Regions from separate parts of the Stenotrophomonas sp. 364 genome, predicted to be linked through region 3. Evidence: predicted binding sites of a transcription regulator. Region 3 holds the regulator's gene; each other region holds the start of a gene.
The links. Region 3 encodes HrcA, which represses chaperone genes, less so after heat shock. Its sites were predicted from a motif close to TTNGCACTCNNNNNNNNNGAGTGCNAA; they were not measured.
Positions count from the first base shown of each region.

Region 1: a site for HrcA is predicted at 2,688-2,714, ahead of GQ674_RS17305 (co-chaperone GroES). Genes of this name have one in related genera too.
Region 2: a site for HrcA is predicted at 2,980-3,006, ahead of rpoH (RNA polymerase sigma factor RpoH). Genes of this name have one in related genera too.

Region 1 is NZ_CP047135.1:3,847,332-3,854,620, reverse strand. Features, by position in the region: gene cutA (divalent-cation tolerance protein CutA) at 1-68, opposite strand, end outside; gene GQ674_RS17310 (endonuclease) at 139-1,944, opposite strand; gene GQ674_RS17305 (co-chaperone GroES) at 2,762-3,046, shown strand; gene groL (chaperonin GroEL) at 3,158-4,807, shown strand; gene GQ674_RS17295 (pepsin/retropepsin-like aspartic protease family protein) at 5,116-6,033, opposite strand; gene GQ674_RS17290 (response regulator transcription factor) at 6,146-6,856, shown strand; gene GQ674_RS17285 (HAMP domain-containing sensor histidine kinase) at 6,889-7,289, shown strand, end outside.
Region 2 is NZ_CP047135.1:3,928,383-3,935,671, forward strand. Features, by position in the region: gene GQ674_RS17680 (hypothetical protein) at 1-534, shown strand, start outside; gene purD (phosphoribosylamine--glycine ligase) at 615-1,898, shown strand; gene rpoH (RNA polymerase sigma factor RpoH) at 2,094-2,969, opposite strand; gene GQ674_RS17695 (TonB-dependent receptor) at 3,464-7,162, opposite strand; gene GQ674_RS17700 (Ig-like domain-containing protein) at 7,165-7,289, opposite strand, start outside.
Region 3 is NZ_CP047135.1:1,493,002-1,500,290, forward strand. Features, by position in the region: gene recN (DNA repair protein RecN) at 1-1,463, opposite strand, end outside; gene hrcA (heat-inducible transcriptional repressor HrcA) at 1,575-2,642, shown strand; gene grpE (nucleotide exchange factor GrpE) at 2,727-3,242, shown strand; gene dnaK (molecular chaperone DnaK) at 3,445-5,373, shown strand; gene dnaJ (molecular chaperone DnaJ) at 5,535-6,665, shown strand; gene pdxY (pyridoxal kinase) at 6,794-7,289, shown strand, end outside.

The DNA of each region.
Region 1 (7,289 bases), 2.4 Mb from region 3:
AGCCGCGTCGCGGTGGCCGCGTCGGGGCAGGTGGTGAACAGCATGAATACGGGATCGACGGAAGACATGACCGCCGAGTATAGGACTGCCGGACCCGAATGGTCCGACCGGCGCCGTTGCGGCGCCGGCCGGCGGGGCTCAGTTGAGCAGCTGGCAGCTGGTCGGCTTGGCCGAGGTGAACAGGGCCGGGGTGGCCCATTCGGGGTGGTCGATGAACGGATTGCGGTTGCCCTGGAAGCTGTAAATCACTTCATTGCGGGCGCGTTCGGCGGCATCCGGCGGATCGGACAGGTGCCATTCGATCAGGGTCGAGAGCAGGCCCATGTACGCCGGCGAGGCCGAGGTCTTGACGATTTTGGCCCGGTCGTCGGTGAGCTCCAGGTCGGGTTCGGACTGCCCGGTCTTGGCGTCCTTGCCCCCTTCATAGCGGATGGCCATGTACATCACGGCCCGCGCCATGTCGCCCTTGCGGTGGCCCCATACTTCGAAGGTGCCGGTATTGCCGTCCGGCGTGCGCACCCAGTTGGAGTTGCCCGGATAGCCGCCGCTGCCGCCGCCGACGCCGTTGTTGGACTCGGTGGCGCGCTCGCCGCAGTTGCTGTCGCACTTGCCGAACGGCTTGTTGCCGCGGTCGGCGTTCCACTGTGCGTCGGTCAGGTACAGCATGTGGGTGTCGGTGTAGGGCGCATACGGCAGGCCCTTGTCGCCGGTGGTGTTGGCAAAGCCCAGCGAGTTGGGCCAGGTGTGCTCGCGGTTGTAGGTCAAGCCGCTGCCGGTGCCCGCGCGGCCGCTGACCTTGGTGTAGCTGCGGTTGCGGTAGGCGTCCAGGATCTTGCCGCTGTTGTTGGGATCTTCGTCGGCGATTTCCAGGATGGTCCAGGTGCTGGTGCCCGAGCCGCTGTACGGGTAGGCGGTATGGCCCTTGATGGTTTCATGCAGCGAGCAGCGCAGCTGGCTGGGATTGGCGGTGTTGACGCGCGAGTAGTACTCGCCGGGGGTGCCCGGGTTGCCGGGGTCGGGATTGCCCGGGTCGGGGTTGCCGGTGCTGCTGGCCACGGTGAAGGCAATGCGGGTGTCGGCGGCGGGGCGGGCGCCCTGGGCGTCGCTGACCTTGGTGGCGCGGATGTCGAACCGGCAGGCTTCGCCGGCCACCAGGGCGGTGTTGGTGGAGACGGTGAAGGTGCTGCCGCTGCTGGCGTGGCTGAGCGGCACGGTGCCGGACTGGCCGCAGCTGAGCACGAACGCGCCGCTGGCCAGGGTGACGGTTTCGCTGAAGGTGACGCGGAGGTCGGCGGCGGCCGGGAAGGTGCTGGCGCCCTGTTCGGGGGTGGTGGTGCGCACCGACGGCGGGGTGTTGGGACCGGTGCCGCCGCTGCCGCTGAAGGTCTGGCCGTTGTTGCAGGCACCGAAGGTCTGTTTGGCCGATTCGGCCCAGGTGAAGTGGGCGTACTGGCTGCCGCTGCCGGTGAGCTGGAGGGAGGTGCCGGGGGCGGTGCTGTTGCTTTCGCTGACGGGGATGTTCTGGCTGGTCAGTCCGGCGGCGGGGCCGCCGCTGGCGGTGATGGTGCCTTCGTAGCTGATGAACTGGACGACCTTGCCGTTGGCGTCGACGAGGGCGATGCCGTCGTTGGCGCCGTTCTGGAGGCCGTTGGTGGGGTAGGTGACGGTGGCCAGGGTGGCCTTGCCGCACCCAGCGGCAGCGCCGGCGGGGACCGGGTTGTTGGCGTAGACGGTGGCCGCGGACGGGTTGCTGCCGTTGTAGAGGTAGAGGCGGTAGGTGCTGAGGTCTTCTCCGCCGGTGGCGACGACTTCGATGGCTTCGCCGACATCGCCGGCGGGCGTGCTGTCGTCGTAATGCAGTTCATTGATGAATACGTCTGCCTGGGCGGCGTTGGCGGCCAATGCGAGCAGGCACCCCAGGGACAGCGGTGTAAGCAACCTCATCTACGTCTCCTTGTGATTGGGTATTGCTGGCCGAATCTAATCAATCCAGATGACACATCTATCGATATGACGGGATCGGCCTTCCGCAGTGGGACGTGCGTCAAGGAATTGGCGGGGGAGGGTTCTTTTTTTTTCGAAGCTGAAGAGCCGGAGCCAGAGCCAGAGCCTCGGTTGGCCGGTCCTGCAGGCTGGGCGGGGGTGTGAGGGTTCACGGGACACGCTGCAAGTCCCGCTCCGCGGCCCGGCCCAGCCGCTGGCGGCTGTGCGTTCGGACGCATGCGAGGCAGTGCCTCGCATGCAATGCGTCCTCACCCCTGTAAGCTCCGCCACCGCATCCATGCGGTGGAGGGTCCCGTAAACCCTCACACCCCCGCCCCAGACAGTTGGCTGGGGCCTGCGGAGAGCGGCCGCCTTATCTGCTTGGCGGTCAAGTGCCTCTTGGTTCTGCTGCTCCGGGAGCAACGGCAGAGTGTCTGAGGGGTGGTAGGGGTGGGGATGCGGGACCCTGAGCCGCATGGATGCGGCGACGGAGCTTACAGGGACGTACTTGCAGCGTGTCCCGCAGCCCCACCCCTACCAGCCCGGCGCGCCACGCCCGCAGACTCGAGGTGCGGTTGACCTTGCCTCGGGCCCCCCACCGGCCGCAGGCGAGAAAAATTTCTCCCTCGCCCCCCCTTGAAAGGGAAGTGCCCAGCACCATCTCTGCTCTGTACCCGCACCGTCGGGTTTTTTCGTGAGCGTGGCTGGCAGTCGCCCTGTGCGAGTGCTAACATCGCCAGACTTTCCTAGACCAATCAACAACTTAAAAGGGTCTCACATGAGCATCAAGCCGCTTCATGACCGCGTCGTAGTCAAGCCGATCGAAGCCGACGAAATCTCGTCCGGCGGCATCGTGATTCCGGATTCCGCCAAGGAAAAGTCGACCAAGGGTGAAGTCGTGGCCGTCGGCCCGGGCAAGCCCCTGGACAACGGCAGCGTCCGCGCGCCGTCGCTGAAGGTCGGTGACAAGGTCATCTACGGCCAGTACGCCGGCAGCAGCTACAAGTCCGATGGCGTCGAGTACAAGGTCCTGCGCGAAGACGACATCCTCGCCATCATCTGATGACGTAGAGCGGGGCTCTGCCCCGCTGCGCGGTAGCCGGACTGACCGGTCGACCGTATCCCCCATTCAAGCAGCCGGGCATCGCCCGGCGCTACAAAAAAGGTAATCGCAATGGCTGCCAAAGATATTCGTTTCGGTGAAGACGCTCGCGCCCGCATGGTTCGCGGCGTCAACGTTCTCGCCAATGCCGTCAAGGCCACCCTGGGCCCGAAGGGCCGCAACGTCGTGCTCGAAAAGAGCTTCGGCGCCCCGACCATCACCAAGGATGGCGTCTCCGTTGCCAAGGAAATCGAACTGGCTGACAAGTTCGAGAACATGGGCGCGCAGATGGTGAAGGAAGTTGCTTCCCGCACCAACGACGACGCCGGCGACGGCACCACCACCGCTACCGTGCTCGCCCAGGCCCTGATCCGCGAAGGCGCCAAGGCCGTTGCGGCCGGCATGAACCCGATGGACCTCAAGCGCGGTATCGACAAGGCCGTCATCGCCGCCGTCGCCGAGCTGAAGAACATCTCCAAGCCGACCGCTGACGACAAGGCCATCGCCCAGGTCGGCACCATCTCGGCCAACTCGGACGAGTCGATCGGCAACATCATCGCCGAAGCCATGCGCCGCGTGACCAAGGAAGGCGTCATCACCGTTGAAGAAGGCTCGGGCCTGGACAACGAGTTGGACGTCGTCGAAGGCATGCAGTTCGACCGTGGCTACCTGTCCCCGTACTTCATCAACAACCAGCAGTCGCAGACCGCTGACCTGGACGATCCGTACGTGCTGCTGCACGACAAGAAGATCTCCAACGTGCGCGACCTGCTGCCCGTGCTGGAAGGCGTCGCCAAGGCCGGCAAGCCGCTGCTGATCATCGCCGAAGACATCGAAGGCGAAGCGCTGGCTACCCTGGTGGTCAACACCATCCGTGGCATCGTCAAGGTCGTGGCCGTCAAGGCACCGGGCTTCGGCGACCGTCGCAAGGCGATGCTGGAAGACATGGCCGTGCTGACCGGCGGCACCGTGATCTCCGAGGAAATTGGTCTGTCGCTGGAAAAGGCGACGATCAAGGACCTGGGCCGCGCCAAGAAGGTGCAGGTCTCCAAGGAAAACACCACCATCATCGATGGCGCTGGCGAGAAGGCCAACATCGACGCGCGTGTCACCCAGATCAAGACCCAGATCGAAGACACCTCGTCCGATTACGACCGTGAAAAGCTGCAGGAACGCGTGGCCAAGCTGGCCGGCGGCGTTGCCGTGATCAAGGTCGGTGCCTCGACCGAAATCGAAATGAAGGAAAAGAAGGATCGCGTCGACGACGCCCTGCACGCGACCCGTGCAGCCGTTGAAGAAGGCGTGGTCCCGGGCGGCGGCGTTGCGCTGGTCCGTGCCGTCACCGCGCTGAGCGGCCTGAAGGGTGCCAACGAAGACCAGAACCACGGCATCCAGATCGCCCTGCGCGCCATGGAAGCCCCGCTGCGTGAAATCGTGGCCAACGCCGGCGAAGAGCCGTCCGTGATCGTCAACAAGGTCAAGGAAGGCACCGGCAGCTTCGGCTACAACGCGGCCACCGGCGAATTCGGCGACATGCTGGAATTCGGCATCCTGGACCCGACCAAGGTGACCCGTTCGGCGCTGCAGAACGCGGCCTCGATCGCCGGCCTGATGATCACCACCGAAGCGATGGTTGCCGAAGCCCCGAAGAAGGATGACGGCGCTGGCGCAGCGGGCGGCGGCATGGGTGGCATGGGCGGCATGGGCGGCATGGACTTCTGATGGAGATGCCGGCCATCGGTCGGCACACATCGGAGCGGTAGGTACCGCAGGCAACGGCGAATACCGTTGCCAGCGTCGCGTGCGACGGCCCGAAGGGTGCTCGCCCGAAAGGAGGGCATGCCGATGGTCGGTACCCACCATGCGCCAACGTACGACGAAAAACCCCGCCGGAAGGCGGGGTTTTTTTTGTGCGCGCCTGATCGCCTCACCGCACGTCACGATGCGTCGGGCCGCTCCCTGGCGGCTACACGTTGGGGACCGGCCGCACCGGGCGGATCGAGCTGCCTGGGCACTGGCATCAGCGTGGGTCATCCGCGCCGCAGGCAGACCCACGCCGCGCCGCTGCCCACCTGCACCTGCGTATCAGCCATCGCATCGGCCCCCAGGATCAACGCCGGCCGCTCCTTCAATCCCAGCGAGGCGAACACCGGCAGCTCACTGATCCGCACCTCCAGCGGGGCGTGCTGCCAACGGCCCATGCGCAGGCCCGGCAACGTGGCCAGCCAGGTCTCCATCACACGCTCGCCCAGCCCGCGGGTGCCTTTTTCGCGTACCCGCACGCGCGCATCGCTCCCATCGGTGCGCAGGCCCAGCGCACCGGCTGCGGTGCTGTTGAGGACGGTCTGCGCGGCGCCGGTGTCCACTACCGCGATGGCCTCCACGGCCGGCGAACCCAACTGGACCGGGATGAAACCGAACCGTTGCATGCTCGCATCGCGGACCGGCACGGCGTTGGGTGCGCAGCCGGAATCTGCCGGCATCCGGCCTGGCGGCTGCAGCAGCACGCGCTGGCCGGCGATATCGAAGGTGGTATCGAAGCGGTCGGTGACATCGTTGCCGAGGATGCCATCGATGCGGCGCCCATCCTTGCCCAGCTGGCTCAGGTCGGTCTGCATGGTCGCAGCCTCGAACGAGAGGGTGCCCACCTGCCAGCGCGTGGTGCGGGTACGGCGCAGCACCGCGCTGCTATCGGTGGCACCCTCCACCTCGACGCCTGCCGCTTCAGGGTCATCCAGCCCCAGTCGTCGCGCCGTGGCCTGGTCCATCACCGTGGCCCCGGCCGCACTGTCGATCACGAAGTGCAGCGGCTCCACGCTGTCACCCAGCTGCACCGCGACGGTAGGGTGGCCACCCTGCATCCACATCGGGATCTCATGGGTGGCCGTGGCGGCCTGCGCGGGCAGGGTGGTCAGGCAGGCAAGGGCGAGCAGGGGCGTGATGCGCATGGGACGGTCTCCGTTAGGGGAGGCCAGTACAACCGTTGGCGGTATCGGGACGATGTCGGCGTGGCGCGCGTGTCGATACACTCCCGATACAAACCCACGCCATAATCGGCGCATGCCTGCAGCAATCGACATCGTGGTGGTGGACGACGACGCCAGTATCCGCGACGCCATCGCCGACTGCCTGCGCCAGCACGGCTACCAGGTGCGTGTGGCCGCCGATGCGGCCATGCTCGATGCATTGCTGGCCCAGCAGCGTACCGCCCTCATCGTGCTCGACTGGATGATGCCCGGCGAAGACGGCCTGTCGGTCTGCCGACGATTGCAGGCCAGCGGCATCCCGATCCTGATGCTCAGCGCGATGGGCAGCACCCCCGATCGCGTGATCGGGTTGGAGATGGGGGCCGACGACTACCTGGCCAAGCCATTCGACCCGCGCGAGCTGCTGGCCCGCGTACGCGCGCTGCTGCGCCGCGCGCACAAGGGGGAGATGGTCGCGCCTTCCACCACGCTGCACTTCGAGGGCTGGCAATTGCAGGTGGAGCAGCACCGTCTGCTGACGCCGCAGGCCAATGAAATCGCCCTCACCCGCGGCGAGTTCGCGCTGCTGCGCGTGCTGGCCGAACGCGCCGGCCGCGTGCTCAGCCGCGAGCAGCTGCTGCGGCTCACCCGTGGCGAGGACAGCGAACCGTTCGATCGCGCCATCGACCTGGCGGTCAGCCGCCTGCGCCGCAAGCTCGCCCAGGCAGCCACGGGCGGCGACGCGTTGGTGCAGACCCTGCGCGGGGAGGGCTATCGCTTCGCAGCGCCGGTTACCCGCCGATGAGCCGCCCCTGGCGTACCGCCACCTGGGTGGCCCTGCTGACCCTGGCCACGCTGCTGGTGGCGCAGGCGGTCAGCTTCGCCGTGGTGTGGGCGCTGCCCAGCCCGGCCGCGCCGCAGATGAACCTGCAGCAGGCGCTCCAGGTGATGGCTGGCGAGCGCGCGGCCGCCGACCTGGGCCTGCGCCGCTGGCGGCAGGCGCAGCCGCCGGCGGGCAGCAACAACGACTGGATGAGCAGCGTGGTGGCGGCCCGCCTGGGCGTGCCGCGCGCGCGGGTGCGCACAGTCTGGCAGCGCAGCACCGATCCCACTGCCGTGCAGGTACAGGTGATCAAGCAGGGGCAGCTGCTGGCCAGTGGCCCCGAGCAGCGCGCCACGGTGGAAGAGGCATTGCTGTTGCCCGGTCTGTTGTGGCCGGCGTTCGAGCTGGCGGTGCA
Region 2 (7,289 bases), 2.4 Mb from region 3:
GACGCCGCCAGCGTGGAACCGGGCCGCCTGGACCTGTACGTGCTGCGCGATGGTCCGTCCGTTGGCACCACCGAAGCGCCGCTGCTGGTCATCGCCCAGCGCCTGCAGGGCCAGTACGGCCACAGGGGCGCGCCGGGTACGGTCCAGGTGGAGCCGCTGGGCCCGCACCGCCACGCGTTCCGCATCACCCATGGCCAGATCCAGCGGGGCGTCACCCTCGCCTCGCGCACCTACGTGGCTGTGCACGCCAACCGCCTGCGCGAAGTAGCGGTGCTGCGCGAACACATCGACAACAGCGCCGCCCGGCCCTGCGGCGACGCAGGCAAGGGCTGCGATGACACCCCGTTCAACGTCGACTTCAGCATTGCGGTGGGCACCGCCGACGCGGTGGACGGGTACTGGCCGCTGACCGTGCGCAGCCGTGGGCAGGACTGTGCCGGGCCGGCGCACAGCTACGACCTGGTGGCGTTCGAAGCAGGCGCGCGCCGCTACGCGGTACCGGCGGAACTGCAGCGCGCGGGCTGCGCCGAGTAACCGGGCGCGCGGCCACGCCCATGCAGGGCCGGCCGACACCGCGTAAAATCGCGGGTCTGCCCCCACACGCGAGAACTGCATTGAAGATCCTGGTCATCGGCGCCGGCGGCCGTGAACACGCCCTGGCCTGGAAGCTGGCCCAGTCCGCGACGGTGGAGGAAGTGATCGTGGCTCCCGGCAACGCCGGTACCGCGACCGAGCCCAAGTGCCGCAACGTGCCGGTCAAGGTCACCGACCTGGACGGGCTGCTGGCCCTGGTGGCCGCCGAAGGCATCGGCCTGACCGTGGTCGGCCCGGAAGTGCCGCTGGTGGCCGGCGTGGTGGACCGTTTCCGTGCCGCCGGGCACCGCATCTTCGGGCCGACCGCCGCCGCCGCGCAGCTGGAAGGCAGCAAGGCGTACGCCAAGGACTTCCTGGCCCGCCACAACATCCCGACCGCATTCTATGCGGTACACACCGAGATCGAGCCGGCGCTGGCCTACATCCGCGAGAAGGGCGCGCCGATCGTGGTCAAGGCCGACGGCCTGGCCGCGGGCAAGGGCGTAATCGTGGCGATGACTCTGGACGAGGCCGAAGACGCGGTGCGCGACATGCTGTCGGGCAATGCGTTCGGCGACGCCGGCGCGCGCGTGGTGATCGAGGAATTCCTCGACGGCGAAGAAGCCAGTTTCATTTCCATGGTGGACGGCACCACCGCATTGCCGATGGCGACCTCGCAGGACCACAAACGCGTGGGCGACGGCGACACCGGCCCGAACACCGGCGGTATGGGCGCGTACTCGCCGGCCCCGGTGGTCACCGATGACGTGCATGCCCGCGTGATGCGCGAGGTGGTCAACCCGACCGTGCAGGGCATGATCGCCGACGGCATTCCTTTCACCGGTTTCCTCTATGCCGGGCTGATGATCGATGCCAATGGCGCGCCGAAGGTGATCGAGTTCAACGTGCGGTTCGGCGACCCGGAAACGCAGCCGGTGATGCTGCGCCTGCAGTCGGACCTGGTCGAGCTGGTGCAGGCGGCCATCGACGCACGCCTGCACGAGGTGGATGCGCAGTGGGATCCGCGCCCATCGCTGGGCGTGGTGATGGCGGCGGCGCCCTACCCGGAAACGCCGATCAGCGGCGATGTGATCCACGGCCTGGACACGGTGCCGCCCACGGCCAAGGTTTTCCATGCAGGCACGTCGCTGGACGCGCAGGGCCAGGTGGTGAGCGCGGGCGGCCGGGTGCTGTGCGTGGCGGCGCTGGGCGACAGCGTGAGCGACGCGCAGGCCAACGCGTATGCCGGCGTGGCGAAGGTGACCTGGGACAACGAGTTCCACCGCACCGACATCGGCTGGCGGGCAATCGCGCGGGAGAGGTGAGGCCGCGCGGATCCGCGCATGGCGTGGAGCGTGTGACGTCAGCGGCCCGGCATTGCCGGGCCGTTGCGTTACAGGATCGCGTCGACACCTTCCTTGGTGTCGGACAGATCAGCGGCCCCACATGGGCATAGCGGCTCCAGAAAAGAAAAAGGCCCGGCAATGCCGGGCCTTTCATCACCTCAACGCCGCCCCGCATTACGCGGTAAACAGCGCCTTCATCTTCTTCAGCGCGTTCGCCTCGACCTGGCGGATGCGCTCGGCCGACACGCCGTACTCGTCGGCCAGCTCCTGCAGGGTGACCTTGCTGTCCGCGTCCAGCCAGCGACGGCGGATGATGTCGCGCGAACGCGCATCCAGTTCGGCCATGCCTTCGCGCAGCAGCTGCAGCTTGTTGTCTTCGCTGTCGGCACGTTCGTAGGCCATCGACGGATCTTCCGCGTCGGCCACAAGGTACGCAGCCGGCGACGGCGGGGCGTTTTCGTTGTCTTCGTCGCTGGGCGCATCGAAACCGATATCGCGGCCGGACAGGCGCGATTCCATTTCAAGCACTTCGCGCTCGGAGACGTTCAGGTCCTTCGCCACGGCGCGCACTTCGGCCGCGTTCATCCAGCCCAGGCGGGTCTTGGACTTGCGCAGGTTGAAGAACAGCTTGCGCTGCGCCTTGGTGGTGGCGACCTTCACGATGCGCCAGTTCTTCAGGATGAACTCGTGCATTTCCGCACGGATCCAATGCACCGCGAACGACACCAGGCGTACGCCCATGTCCGGGTCGAAGCGCTTCACCGCCTTCATCAGGCCGATGTTGCCTTCCTGGATCAGGTCGCCCAGGGCGAGGCCGTAGCCGTTGTAGCCACGGGCCACGTGCACCACGAAGCGCAGGTGGGAATGGACCAGCTCGCGCGCGGCGTCCAGATCCAGCTCGTCGCGGAAGCGGCGGGCCAGGTCCTGCTCGTCATCGACCGACAGCACCGGGATCTGGTGCACGGCACCGATGTAGGCGTCCAGCGAACCGAGCGCACTGGGAATCGGGAGATTGTTTGCCACAAGGGCAGTAGACGTGTTCTGGCTCATAGGGCTCATCTTAGCAGTCTGAAACTTGGACTGCTAAAGGGGAGAGAAGTTCCAGCGTTCTGTTCATGCAACGATGGCACTGATTACCTGGATAACGTACCGCGAAATGATGACAGTGGCGAGAGGGTCAAAAAATAAGGCAAACACCTTTTAAATCAATGACTTGATCGAATAAATGCGGCCACGGAGCGTCGATTTCCGCTGAACGACCGGATTCTGTCACCCCATTCAGGCGAAAAGTGTTGGCAGGCATTCAGCCCGGCGAGCAGGGGGTGCGGCGTCGGCCAGCGAACACCGCAATCAACAGGGTGGATCGGTAGCCCCCAGCCGGGCAGAGCCCGGCTCTACGAAGAGCGCGATTCCCGGGCCAGAGACATCGCGTTGGCCCAGCCGGGCAGAGCCCGGCTCTACGAGCGGCGGCCGGAGCCGACCGCCGAAGCCGCCCTCTCCGGTAGTGCCATGCCGATGCGTGGCAGGCCAGCCAACGCCGAAGCCTAGTAATACCCCGCCATGTTCAAGAAGAATCCCTTCTGGTCGTACTTCAGCTCGGTCATGTCGTCGCTGAACTCGGTGAAGTTGTAGCCCACCCCGACCTTGAAGTTCTCCCCCACCCGGCGGTCCACGCCCAGCAGCCAGCCCTTGCGGACGCCGCCGTCGCGGACCTTCAGCCAGCGGTGCTCGGCCAGTCCTTCCCACTTCTCGAACAGGCGGTAGCGCAGCTGCAGGGCGGCGAAGTCGGCGCGGCTGTCCAGCCAGGCGCCTTCGCCGCGGCCGGTGCGGTAGTCGCCCCAGCGTGAGGCGAGTTTGGCCGCCACTTCCCAGCGCGCGCCCAGCTGGCGGATGCCCTCCAGCGACAGCACCTGCGAGCGCTGGTCGTACAGGTTGCCGCCTTCCTGGCCCAGCGAGGCCACGTCGTAGAGATAGGTGAACTTGCCGAAGCCCGCCCAGCCGGTGGCATCGTGCGGACGCCAGGCGAAGCCCATGTTGGTTTCCACCAGCTTGGCGTCGGCCACCGGGTTGATGCGGTCGTCGGTGTCGGCGTAGTTGGCCCGCAACGCAAAGCGCCAGTCTTCGTTGAGCTTGTACAGCAGGCGGTTGGTGGTCACCCATTGCTCGCGCTGCTCGGCACCGCTGTCGCGACGGTACTCCAGCTTGCTGTTCCACTGCGCCACCGCGTCGGTGCGGCCGCCGCTGACGCTGTACGCGCGGCGGTCGATGCGGCCCAGGGTGGAATCCAGTTCACCGTCCATCACGGTGAAGCCCAGGTTCCAGCCCTGCGCGGGATAGAAGTCCATGCCGAAGGTGTGCACCAGCCCGGCGCTGTCCTGGCGACGGTCCTTGAGGTATTGGCTTTCGTTGTAGACGTTGACCTGGTTGCTCAGGCGCCAGCGCTGGCCCAGCGTCCAGCCGCTCTGCAGGCCGGTGTCGAACAGCGGGTCGGTGCCGGTGCGGTCGGTGCTGTAGCTGTAACTGCCGTACAGGCTGTGGTCCGGCGCCATGCGGTACTCGGCATCCACCTTGGCCCCGTTGCCGCGGCTGCCGCCGCTGACTTCGGCGCCCACGCTGCTGCGATCGCCAAACAGATAGCGCGCGCCCAGGGTGAGCAGGTCGTTCTTCTCGTAGGCGCCGCCGTCATCGTCCAGGGTCACCTGGCCGGTGCCGTACAGCTCCCACGACGACCCGAAGCGCTGCCGGTAGCCGATTGCCGCCAGCATCGCCGACACGTCCTGCAGCGCCTGCTCCTCGCGTACGCGGCGCAGTTCGCCGGTGAGCTGGCCGTCGTTGCCCAGCCGCCACTCGGCGGTGAGCTGGCTCTGCTCCAGGGCCAGCTCACCCTGCTCGGTGCGGGTGTGGCGGCCGTACAGGCTGAAGTCGTCGGTGAGGTAGCCCAGGAACTCCGCGCCGTATTCCTGGATCGGCTGGCCGGTGTCCTGGCGGGCGACCGAGAAACCGGCATCCACGTCGCGCCACCACGCGCCCACGCTCCAGTCCTGTGCGGTCCAGCCCAGCTCGCGCAGGTTGGCGCGCGCTTCCACCGCGCTGGCCGTGCCCGAGCGCCGCCCTTCGTACGGATTGCGCCGGATGAAGCTCAAGCCGCCGTTGTCGGAATAGAAGACGGGTGCGGCCGTGGCATCGGTGCGGGTCTGTTCCACCTTCAGGTAGGTACCGCGCCCGGCCTGCAGGGTCAGGTCGGCGCCCTTGAGGCTGTAGTTTTCGCCGCTGCGGTTTTCGTCGATCCAGGTGCCCCCGATCGCCACGTGGTCGCCGATCCACTGGCGGCCGCGCGCACCGTAGGTGACGTCGTCGCTGCTGAAGCCCAGCGGCACGTATTCGTAGTCCACCAGCAGCAACTGGTCGTAGCCGTCCAGCGGCATGTCACGGGTGATGCTGCGAACGTTCTCGCGGGTGAGCTGGGCCAGCGGCCGGGTCAGGATCAGGCGGCCCTGCAGGTCATCGATCTCATAGTCCACGCCCTCCTGCAGGGTGGCGCGGGTCTCAGTGCGCCCGGTGGTGCGGTCGCGCACTTCCAGCACCACCTGCTCCGAGCCGGGCAGCACGTCGGTGTGGCGCAGGTAGTACAGGCTGCCGCCGGTGCCGAGGAATTCGCTGTGCCCCGGTGCCGACTGCGCTTCGGAGCCGAACACCTTCAACTGCGAACGCGCCTCGCCCAGCGGCGTGGCCTCCAGCGAGCGCCAGTTCAACGCGCCGCCGTACAGCGAGCGCACGTACTGGCCGTACTCGGTCCCGGTGATGCCGGTGGCGTAGTTGCCCCACAGCGCCTGGCTCTGGTCCCAGTCCACGCGCAGGTACAAGCGGCCCTGCGTATCCACGTCGCGGTAGGTGGTGGAATCGTCGCCGTACACCGGGTAGTACAGGTCCGGGTCGAGGCGACGGAACACGTCCTGTGCATCGGCCTGGGTGAAGTCGCGGAACAGGTACTTCAGCTCGCGGTCCTGGGTGTCGGCCTGCGCGGTCACCAGGTACTTGCCGCGCATCTTGCCCTTCAGATAGAAGGCCAACCGGCCGTCGCTGAGGAAGCCGTCGGTGTCGCGGTCGTCGGCGGCCAGCGGCTGCACGTTGCCACTGGCGCTGTTCCTGGACAGCGTCACGTCGGCGATGGCCACCAGGAACAGGTAGCGACCGGTCACGTCCACGTCCAGCTGGCGTTGCGCCGAGGGGGCATCGCGCGCTTCCACGCTGACGTCGTAGCGGTGCTGGCCCACCGGCTCGAGGAACTCGGCGGCGAACTTCTGCTCCAGGTCCACCGGGAAGTCCTGGCCGTTGATGCGCACCCGGCTGTTGGGTTCCAGGTTGCGCCCATACAGGCGCACGCGTGAGCCGTGGATGGGAATGTTCTGCAGGCGCAGCGTGCTTTGCCCGTAGATGCTGTTGCTGACCTGCAGGTCCTGCGCGCTGTCGCCGTCGAGTGCCTGACCCAGGGTTTTCTGCACGTTCTCACGCGTGACCTGCAGGCCGCGGTCGAAGTCGGCCCGGGTCACCAGCTGGATGCGCTGGATGCGGGTTTCATCGAACGCGCCGCCGGCACCATAGGCGCGGGCCACATAGATCAGGTCATCGCCGGTGCGCAGCTTGATCTGCTCGGGCAGCGTGCCATCCCATTCGGCGTCGCCCACGTAATCGGTCGGCAACGGGATCCGCGCCAGCGGGGTGACCAGGTCGGTGTCGGTGCCGCGGTACAGCGTCACCTCCAGTTTCTGGATGAACGAGGCGTAGTTGTTGTAGCTGTGGAAGCGCAGCGGGCGGATCACCCGGCCATTTTCGAACGGCACCGTGGCCGCCGCCTGGACGCTCAGACTGGGCGGCACCATGGTGGGGTCTTCGGTGGCCCACACCACGCCGCCGTTGGGCAGTTCGGCCATGAACTGGCCGCCGGGGCCGGCGACATCCGGCGTGGTGGCCGGTGCCAGTGGTACCGCCGTGGCCGCGCGCGGATCGACGCGCCCCGGCAACGGCAGCACTGCGGCATCGTCATCGCCGATGCGCAGCAACAGGCCGTCGTCGCTGCGGCAGCTGTCGTCCTGGCAGCGGATCGCATCCGGTGCAGTGGACGGCAAGGCGGTCTGGGCGATGGCCGGCACGGCGGTCAGCAACAGCGACGTGCCCAGCGCAAGCGACGCACGGCGAAGAAGAATCGCGGTCCAGGTCGAGGGTCTGCTCAGGGTGATATCCATGGTCAACGCCCCTCCCTGGTGGTGCGGTCCGCGCCGGGAGAAGGCTCGGATGGATCGTCCAGACGCAGCCGGTACAGCGTGCTGCCGTCGCCGCCCACGACCGCGATGTGGCTGGCGGCTGCAATGG
Region 3 (7,289 bases):
CACAGCACCTGACGCTTCTCGCCCAGGGCGCGCAGCTTGTGCCCGACGATGTCGGCCACCGCGCCGCCGATACCCGAATCCACTTCGTCGAAGACCATCGTCGGTACCGCGTCCAGGCCAAGCGCCGCCACCTCGATGGCCAGCGAAATACGCGACAGCTCACCGCCCGAGGCGACCTTGCGCAGGGCGCGCGGTGGCTGGCCGGCGTTGGCCGCCACCAGGAACTCCACGCGCTCGGCGCCGTTCGGGTCGGGCTTGGCCACGGCCTGCGGCTCGATATCGATCAGGAACTGGCCGCCGCCCATGCCGAGCTCGCCGATCAGGGTGGTGGTGGTGTCCGACAGCGCCTTGGCCGCCTTGCGCCGGCTTGCGCTGAGTGTGTCGGCCACGGTCTGCCACTGGCCGGCGGCGCGCTCGATCTGCCCGGCCAGCGCCTGCAGGCGGGTGTCGGCACCGCGCAGCTGCTCGACCTCGGCTTCCATCGCGTCGCGGTGCTCGCCCAGCGTCTCCATCGGCACCCGGTGCTTGCGCGCCAGGTCGTGCAGGCGGCCGAGCCGGCGTTCGATGTCCTCGAACTGCTCGGGGTCGGCATCCAGGTCGTCATGCACCCGGTCCAGCAGCGCCAGGGCCTCGTCCAGCTGGATGGCCGCGCTGTCGAGCAGGGCGTCCACCTCGCCCAGGCGCGGGTCGTGTTCGGCCACGCGGGCCAGTTCGTGGCGGGTCTGCTGCAGCAGCTGCAGTGCCGAGGTGTCCTCGTCGCCATTGAGCCGGGCCACGGCGACATCGCAGGCGGCGATCAGGGCGCTGGCGTGGGCCTGGCGGCGATGGCTGCTGCCCAGCTGGGCGATCGAGGCCGGCTCCAGGTCTTCGCGCTGCAGCTCGCCCAGCTGGTGTTCCAGGTAGCCGATGCGGTCGCTGACGTCGCCCTGGCGCGAAAGCGCTTCGGCCTCGTCCACCAGCGCCTGCCAGCGGGCGGCGGCTTGGCGGACCTGGCCGCGCTCGGCGTCGTTGCGCGCGAACGCATCCAGCAGCGCCAGCTGCGAGGGCCGCGCCAGCAGGGCCTGCTGTTCGTGCTGGCCGTGGATTTCGACCAGGGTCGAGGCCAGTTCGGTCAGCTGGGTGAGGGTGACCGGGCGCCCGTTGATCCAGGCGCGGGAGCCGCCATCGGCGCGGATGATCCGGCGCAGCTGGCACTGGTCTTCGTCGTCCAGTTCGTTCTCGCGCAGCCAGCGCCGCGCCGGGGCGTCCTCGCCGGGGGCGAATTCGGCCGACAGTTCGGCGCGGGCGGCGCCGTGGCGGACCACGCCGCTGTCGGCGCGCAGCCCGGACAGGAAGCCGAGGGCGTCCACCATCAGCGACTTGCCGGCGCCGGTCTCGCCGGACACCACGGTCATGCCCGGTCCGAATTCGAGTTCGGTAGCACGGACGACGGCAAAATCCTTGATCGATAGATGTTTGAGCATGGTTGTCTGTTCTTGAGCCGCGCAACGCTAGCATGGGGCGGGGACAGCTCCAATAACTTGCCTTCGGCCCCCGGAGCCATTATCTAGGATGGCGTCTCACAGGCTGATTCCATGCACCCCACTGCGTCACATCTTGCGCCCCGCGCCCGCCACCTGCTGCGGACGCTGATCGCCCGCCACATCCAGGACGGCGAACCGGTAGGCTCGCAGACACTGGCACGGCTGGCTGGGCTGGATGTCAGCCCGGCCACCATCCGCAACATTCTGGGTGACCTGGAAGACCTGGGCCTGCTCAGTTCCCCGCATACCTCGGCCGGGCGGGTGCCTACCGCGCACGGCTACCGGGTGTTCGTGGACAGCCTGGTCAAGATGCAGCCGCCCGGCGAGGGCGAGCTGAGCCGGCTGCGCACCGAACTGGCCAGCGGCAGCGGCACCCAGGCCTTGCTGGGCAGTGCCTCGGAGCTGCTGTCGGCGATGAGCCACTTCGTCGGCGTGGTCAGCGCGCCGCGGCGCGAACAGTTCGCCTTCCGGCATATCGATTTCGTGGCGCTGGACGCGCGCCGGGTGCTGGCCATCCTGGTGTTTGCCGACAACGAAGTGCAGAACCGGGTGATCGAGCCTCGCCGCAGCTTCGGCCCCGGCGAGCTGGAACAGGTGGCCAACTATCTCAATGCCAACTGCGCCGGGCGGCCCTTGTCGGAGATCCGCCAGCGTCTGCTGCTGGAACTGCGCGACGCGCAGTCGGAAATGGAACAGCTGCTGGCCCACGGCATCGAGCTGGCCGAACAGGCGCTGGTACCGCCGGCCGACGACATGGTGCTGGCCGGCGCGACCCGGCTGATGGGGGTGCAGGACCTGTCCGACCTGGAGCGGCTGCGCGAGCTGTTCGAGGTGTTCGCCAGCAAGCGCGAGATCCTGCAGCTGCTCGAGCGCACCATCCAGGCGCCGGGGGTACGCATCTTCATTGGCGAGGAGACCGGGGTGATGCCGCTGGAAGGGGTGTCGCTGGTCACCGCGCCGTACTCGGCCGGTGGCCAGGTGCTGGGCGTGCTGGGGGTGATCGGGCCCAAGCGCATGGCGTACGACCGCATGATTCCGCTGGTGGAGGCCACCGCCCAGGTGCTGGGCGCGGCGCTGGCCGACCCGGCCGGCGGTGGATTGTCCCGCGATCGCGCATAAAACCCGCGGCTGGACTCTTGAAACGGCACCCCGCGCCCACATAGGGGTGGGTGGAGGCGGAGAGTCACCGCCAAGGATCCGGAAATGAACCAAGATCAGCCTGATATCGCATCCCAGAATCCCGCCGGTGAACCGGCTGCCGAGCCGTCCCTGCAGCAGCAGCTGGACAGCCTGCACAATGAAGTGGCGCTGCTGCGCGCCGAATCGCTGCGCGAGCGTGCCGACCTGGACAACCAGCGCAAGCGCGTGGCCCGCGACGTCGAACAGGCGCGCCGCTTCGCCAACGAAAAACTGCTGGGCGAGCTGCTGCCGGTGTTCGACAGCCTGGATGCCGGCCTCAACAGCGCCGGTGCCGAGCCCAGCCCGCTGCGCGAAGGCCTGGAGCTGACCTACAAGCAGCTGCTCAAGGTCGCCGCCGACAACGGCCTGACCCTGCTGGACCCGACCGGCCAGGCATTCAACCCCGATCACCACCAGGCCATCAGCCAGGTCGACGCGCCCGGCGCGGCGCCCGGCAGCGTGGTCCAAGTGTTCCAGAAGGGCTACCTGCTCAACGATCGTCTGCTGCGCCCGGCCCTGGTGGTTGTGGCCCGCGACTGATCTGGGCGATGGCCAGCCGGTCGTCGGCCAGCCGGTCATCGGCCAGCCGGGCAGAGCCCGGCTCTACTGGACGCTGAACACGTTGGGCCGCCATCGGACACTGTGTTTGGTGGATGGCTTGAAAGTTCTCCCGGCGTCCCACACATCCCATTCATAACCCGGCAACTGCCGGATGTTCCCCGACATTTCAGGAGTCTCCCTCATGGGCAAGATCATTGGTATCGACCTCGGCACCACCAACTCGTGTGTGGCGATCATGGACGGCGGCAAGGCCCGCGTCATCGAAAACGCCGAGGGTGACCGCACCACCCCGTCCATCGTCGCCTACACCAAGGACGGCGAAGTGCTGGTCGGCGCCTCGGCCAAGCGCCAGGCCGTGACCAACCCGAAGAACACCTTCTACGCCGTCAAGCGCCTGATCGGCCGCAAGTTCACCGACGCTGAAGTCCAGAAGGACATCGCGCACGTGCCTTACGGCATCCTGGCCCACGACAACGGCGACGCCTGGGTGCAGACCAGCGACGCCAAGAAGATGGCCCCGCAGGAAATCTCCGCCCGCGTGCTGGAGAAGATGAAGAAGACCGCCGAAGCCTTCCTGGGTGAGACCGTCACCGAGGCAGTGATCACCGTGCCGGCCTACTTCAACGACAGCCAGCGCCAGGCCACCAAGGACGCCGGCCGCATCGCGGGCCTGGACGTCAAGCGCATCATCAACGAGCCGACCGCCGCAGCGCTTGCCTATGGCCTGGACAAGGGCGACAACAAGGATCGCAAGATCGTGGTGTACGACCTGGGCGGCGGCACCTTCGACGTGTCGGTGATCGAAATCGCCAACGTCGACGGTGAGAAGCAGTTCGAAGTGCTGGCCACCAACGGCGACACCTTCCTGGGCGGCGAAGACTTCGACAACCGCGTCATCGAGTACCTGGTCGACGAATTCAACAAGGACCAGGGCATCGACCTGCGCAAGGATCCGTTGGCCCTGCAGCGCCTGAAGGACGCCGCCGAGCGCGCCAAGATCGAGCTGTCCAGCGCCCAGCAGACCGAAGTGAACCTGCCGTACGTCACCGCGGACGCGACGGGCCCGAAGCACCTGAACATCAAGCTGACCCGCGCCAAGCTGGAAGCGCTGGTGGAAGAGCTGATCAAGAAGTCGATCGAGCCGTGCCGCGTGGCGCTGAACGACGCCGGCCTGCGCTCGAGCGACATCAGCGAAGTGATCCTGGTCGGCGGCCAGACCCGCATGCCGAAGGTGCAGCAGGCCGTCACCGAGTTCTTCGGCAAGGAACCGCGCAAGGACGTCAACCCGGACGAGGCCGTGGCACTGGGTGCGGCGATCCAGGGCGGCGTGCTGGGCGGCGACGTCAAGGACGTGCTGCTGCTGGACGTGACCCCGCTGTCGCTGGGTATCGAAACCATGGGCGGTGTGTTCACCAAGATCATCGAAAAGAACACCACCATCCCGACCAAGGCCTCGCAGGTGTTCTCCACCGCCGAGGACAACCAGTCGGCCGTGACCGTGCACGTGCTGCAGGGTGAGCGCGAGCAGGCCCGCTTCAACAAGTCGCTGGCCAAGTTCGACCTGTCCGGCATCGAGCCGGCGCCGCGCGGCATGCCGCAGGTGGAAGTGTCCTTCGACATCGACGCCAACGGCATCCTGCACGTGTCGGCCAAGGACAAGAAGACCAACAAGGAACAGAAGGTCGAGATCAAGGCCGGTTCGGGTCTGTCCGAGGACGAGATCGCGCGCATGGTCGCCGATGCCGAAGCCAACCGCGAAGAAGACAAGAAGTTCCATGAGCTGGTCCAGGCCCGCAACCAGGCTGACGCGCTGATCCACGGTACCCGTACCGCGATCACCGAGCACGGCAGCAAGGTGGGCGGCGATGTGATCGGCAAGGTCGAGTCGGCCCTGGCCGATCTGGAAACCGCCATGAAGGGCGACGACAAGGCGCAGATCGAAGCCAAGTCGAAGGTGCTGGAAGAGGCCGGCCAGGCGCTGTTCGCTGCCTCGGCCGCGGCCGACCAGGGCGGTGCCGCCCCGGGCCCGGACGCCGCTGCCAACAACGGCGCGCACGACGATGTGGTCGACGCCGAGTTCACCGAAGTCAAGGACGACAAGAAGTCCTGATCCGGCCCAGACACGGGGCGTTGCGCAGGCAACGTCCCGTTGTCGTCTCCCCTGGGTCCTGGCAGCCGTAACACGGTTTGTCGGGGCGCCCGACGAAAGAGCGGACGTGGTTCCGCTCTTCCGCTTTGACGAATCCCGACCTCCGGATACCGATTCAAGTTATGAGCAAGCGCGACTATTACGAAGTGCTGGGCGTGTCCCGCACCGCCAGCGAAGAAGAGCTGAAGAAGTCCTATCGCCGCTGTGCGATGAAGTACCACCCCGACCGCAATCCGGGCGATGCGGCGGCCGAAGCCTCCTTCAAGGAGTGCAAGGAAGCCTACGAAACCCTGTCTGACACCAACAAGCGCCGCATGTACGACGCCCACGGCCACGCTGCGTTCGAGCACGGCATGGGCGGCGGCGGTGGCCCGGGTGGTCCGGACATGGGCGATATCTTCGGTGACATCTTCGGCAACATCTTCGGCGGTGCCGCCGGCGGTGGCCAGCGCCAGGCCCGTCGCGGTGCCGATGTCGGCTACGTGATGGAGCTGGACCTGGAAGAAGCGGTGATGGGCGTGGAGCGCCGCATCGAGATTCCGACCCTGGCCGAGTGCGACGACTGCGATGGCAGTGGGTCCGAAGACGGCAAGGTCGATACCTGCAGCGTGTGCCATGGCCACGGCCAGGTGCGCATCCAGCGTGGCATCTTCGCCATGCAGCAGGCGTGCCACAACTGCAACGGGCGCGGCAAGATCATCCAGACCCCGTGCAAGACCTGCCACGGCAATGGCCGTGTGGAGGAAGACAAGGTGTTGTCGGTGAAGGTGCCTGCGGGCGTCGATACCGGCGACCGCATCCGCCTGTCGGGCGAGGGCGAGGCCGGTCCGGCCGGCACGCCGCCGGGCGACCTGTACGTGGAAGTGCGGGTGCGCGAGCACGCGATCTTCCAGCGCGATGGCGACGACCTGCATTGCGAAGTGCCGATCCGGATTTCGCAGGCCGCGCTGGGCGATACCGTACGCGTGGCCACCCTGGGCGGGTATGCGGAGATCCGCATCCCGGCCGAAACCCAGACCGGCAAGCTGTTCCGCCTGCGTGGCAAGGGTGTGCGTTCAGTGCGCAGCCGCAGCGAAGGCGATCTCTACTGCCGGGTGGTGGTGGAAACGCCGGTCAACCTGACCACCGAGCAGCGCAAGCTGCTGGAACAGTTTGAAACCACCTTCACCGGGGAAGAAGCGCGCAAGCACTCGCCGAAGTCGGCGACGTTCATCGACGGCGTTAAGGGCTTCTGGGACCGGATGACCTCGTAAGCGAGACCGGTTGCTGCGATGTACCGAAGGCCCGCTGGCAACAGCGGGCCTTTTTCGTGTGCGCAGGCCGGGGTAGAGCCACCCTTGCGGTAACGCTACGCGGGGGGCGGCGGGCGTAAAATGGTGGCATGAACGAATCCCTCGAAAGCCATCTGGTCCATGGACGCCGCCAGCGCCCGGACGGTCCGTCGCCGGTCGACGTCATCTCGGTGCAGTCGCAGCTGGTGTACGGCTACGCCGGCAACAGCGCGGCGGTACCGCCGCTGCGCGCGCTGGGCGTGCGGGTGGCCGAAGTGCCCACCACGCTGCTCAGCAATGCGCCGTTCTATCCGACCACGCGCGGTCGCGTGCTGCCGGCCGACTGGTTTGCCGAGCTGCTGCTGGGGGCCAGCGAACGCGGCCTGCCGCAGCGCGCCCGCATGCTGGTGTCCGGCTACTTCGGCAGCGTCGGCAATGGCGCGGCGTTCGCCGACTGGCTCGACCAGGTGCTGCCCACCGCGCCGCAGCTGCGCTACTGCCTGGACCCGGTGATCGGCGACACCCACACCGGCCCCTATGTCGAACCCGGGCTGGAAACCATCTTCGCCGAGCGGCTGCTGCCGCATGCGTGGCTGGTGACCCCCA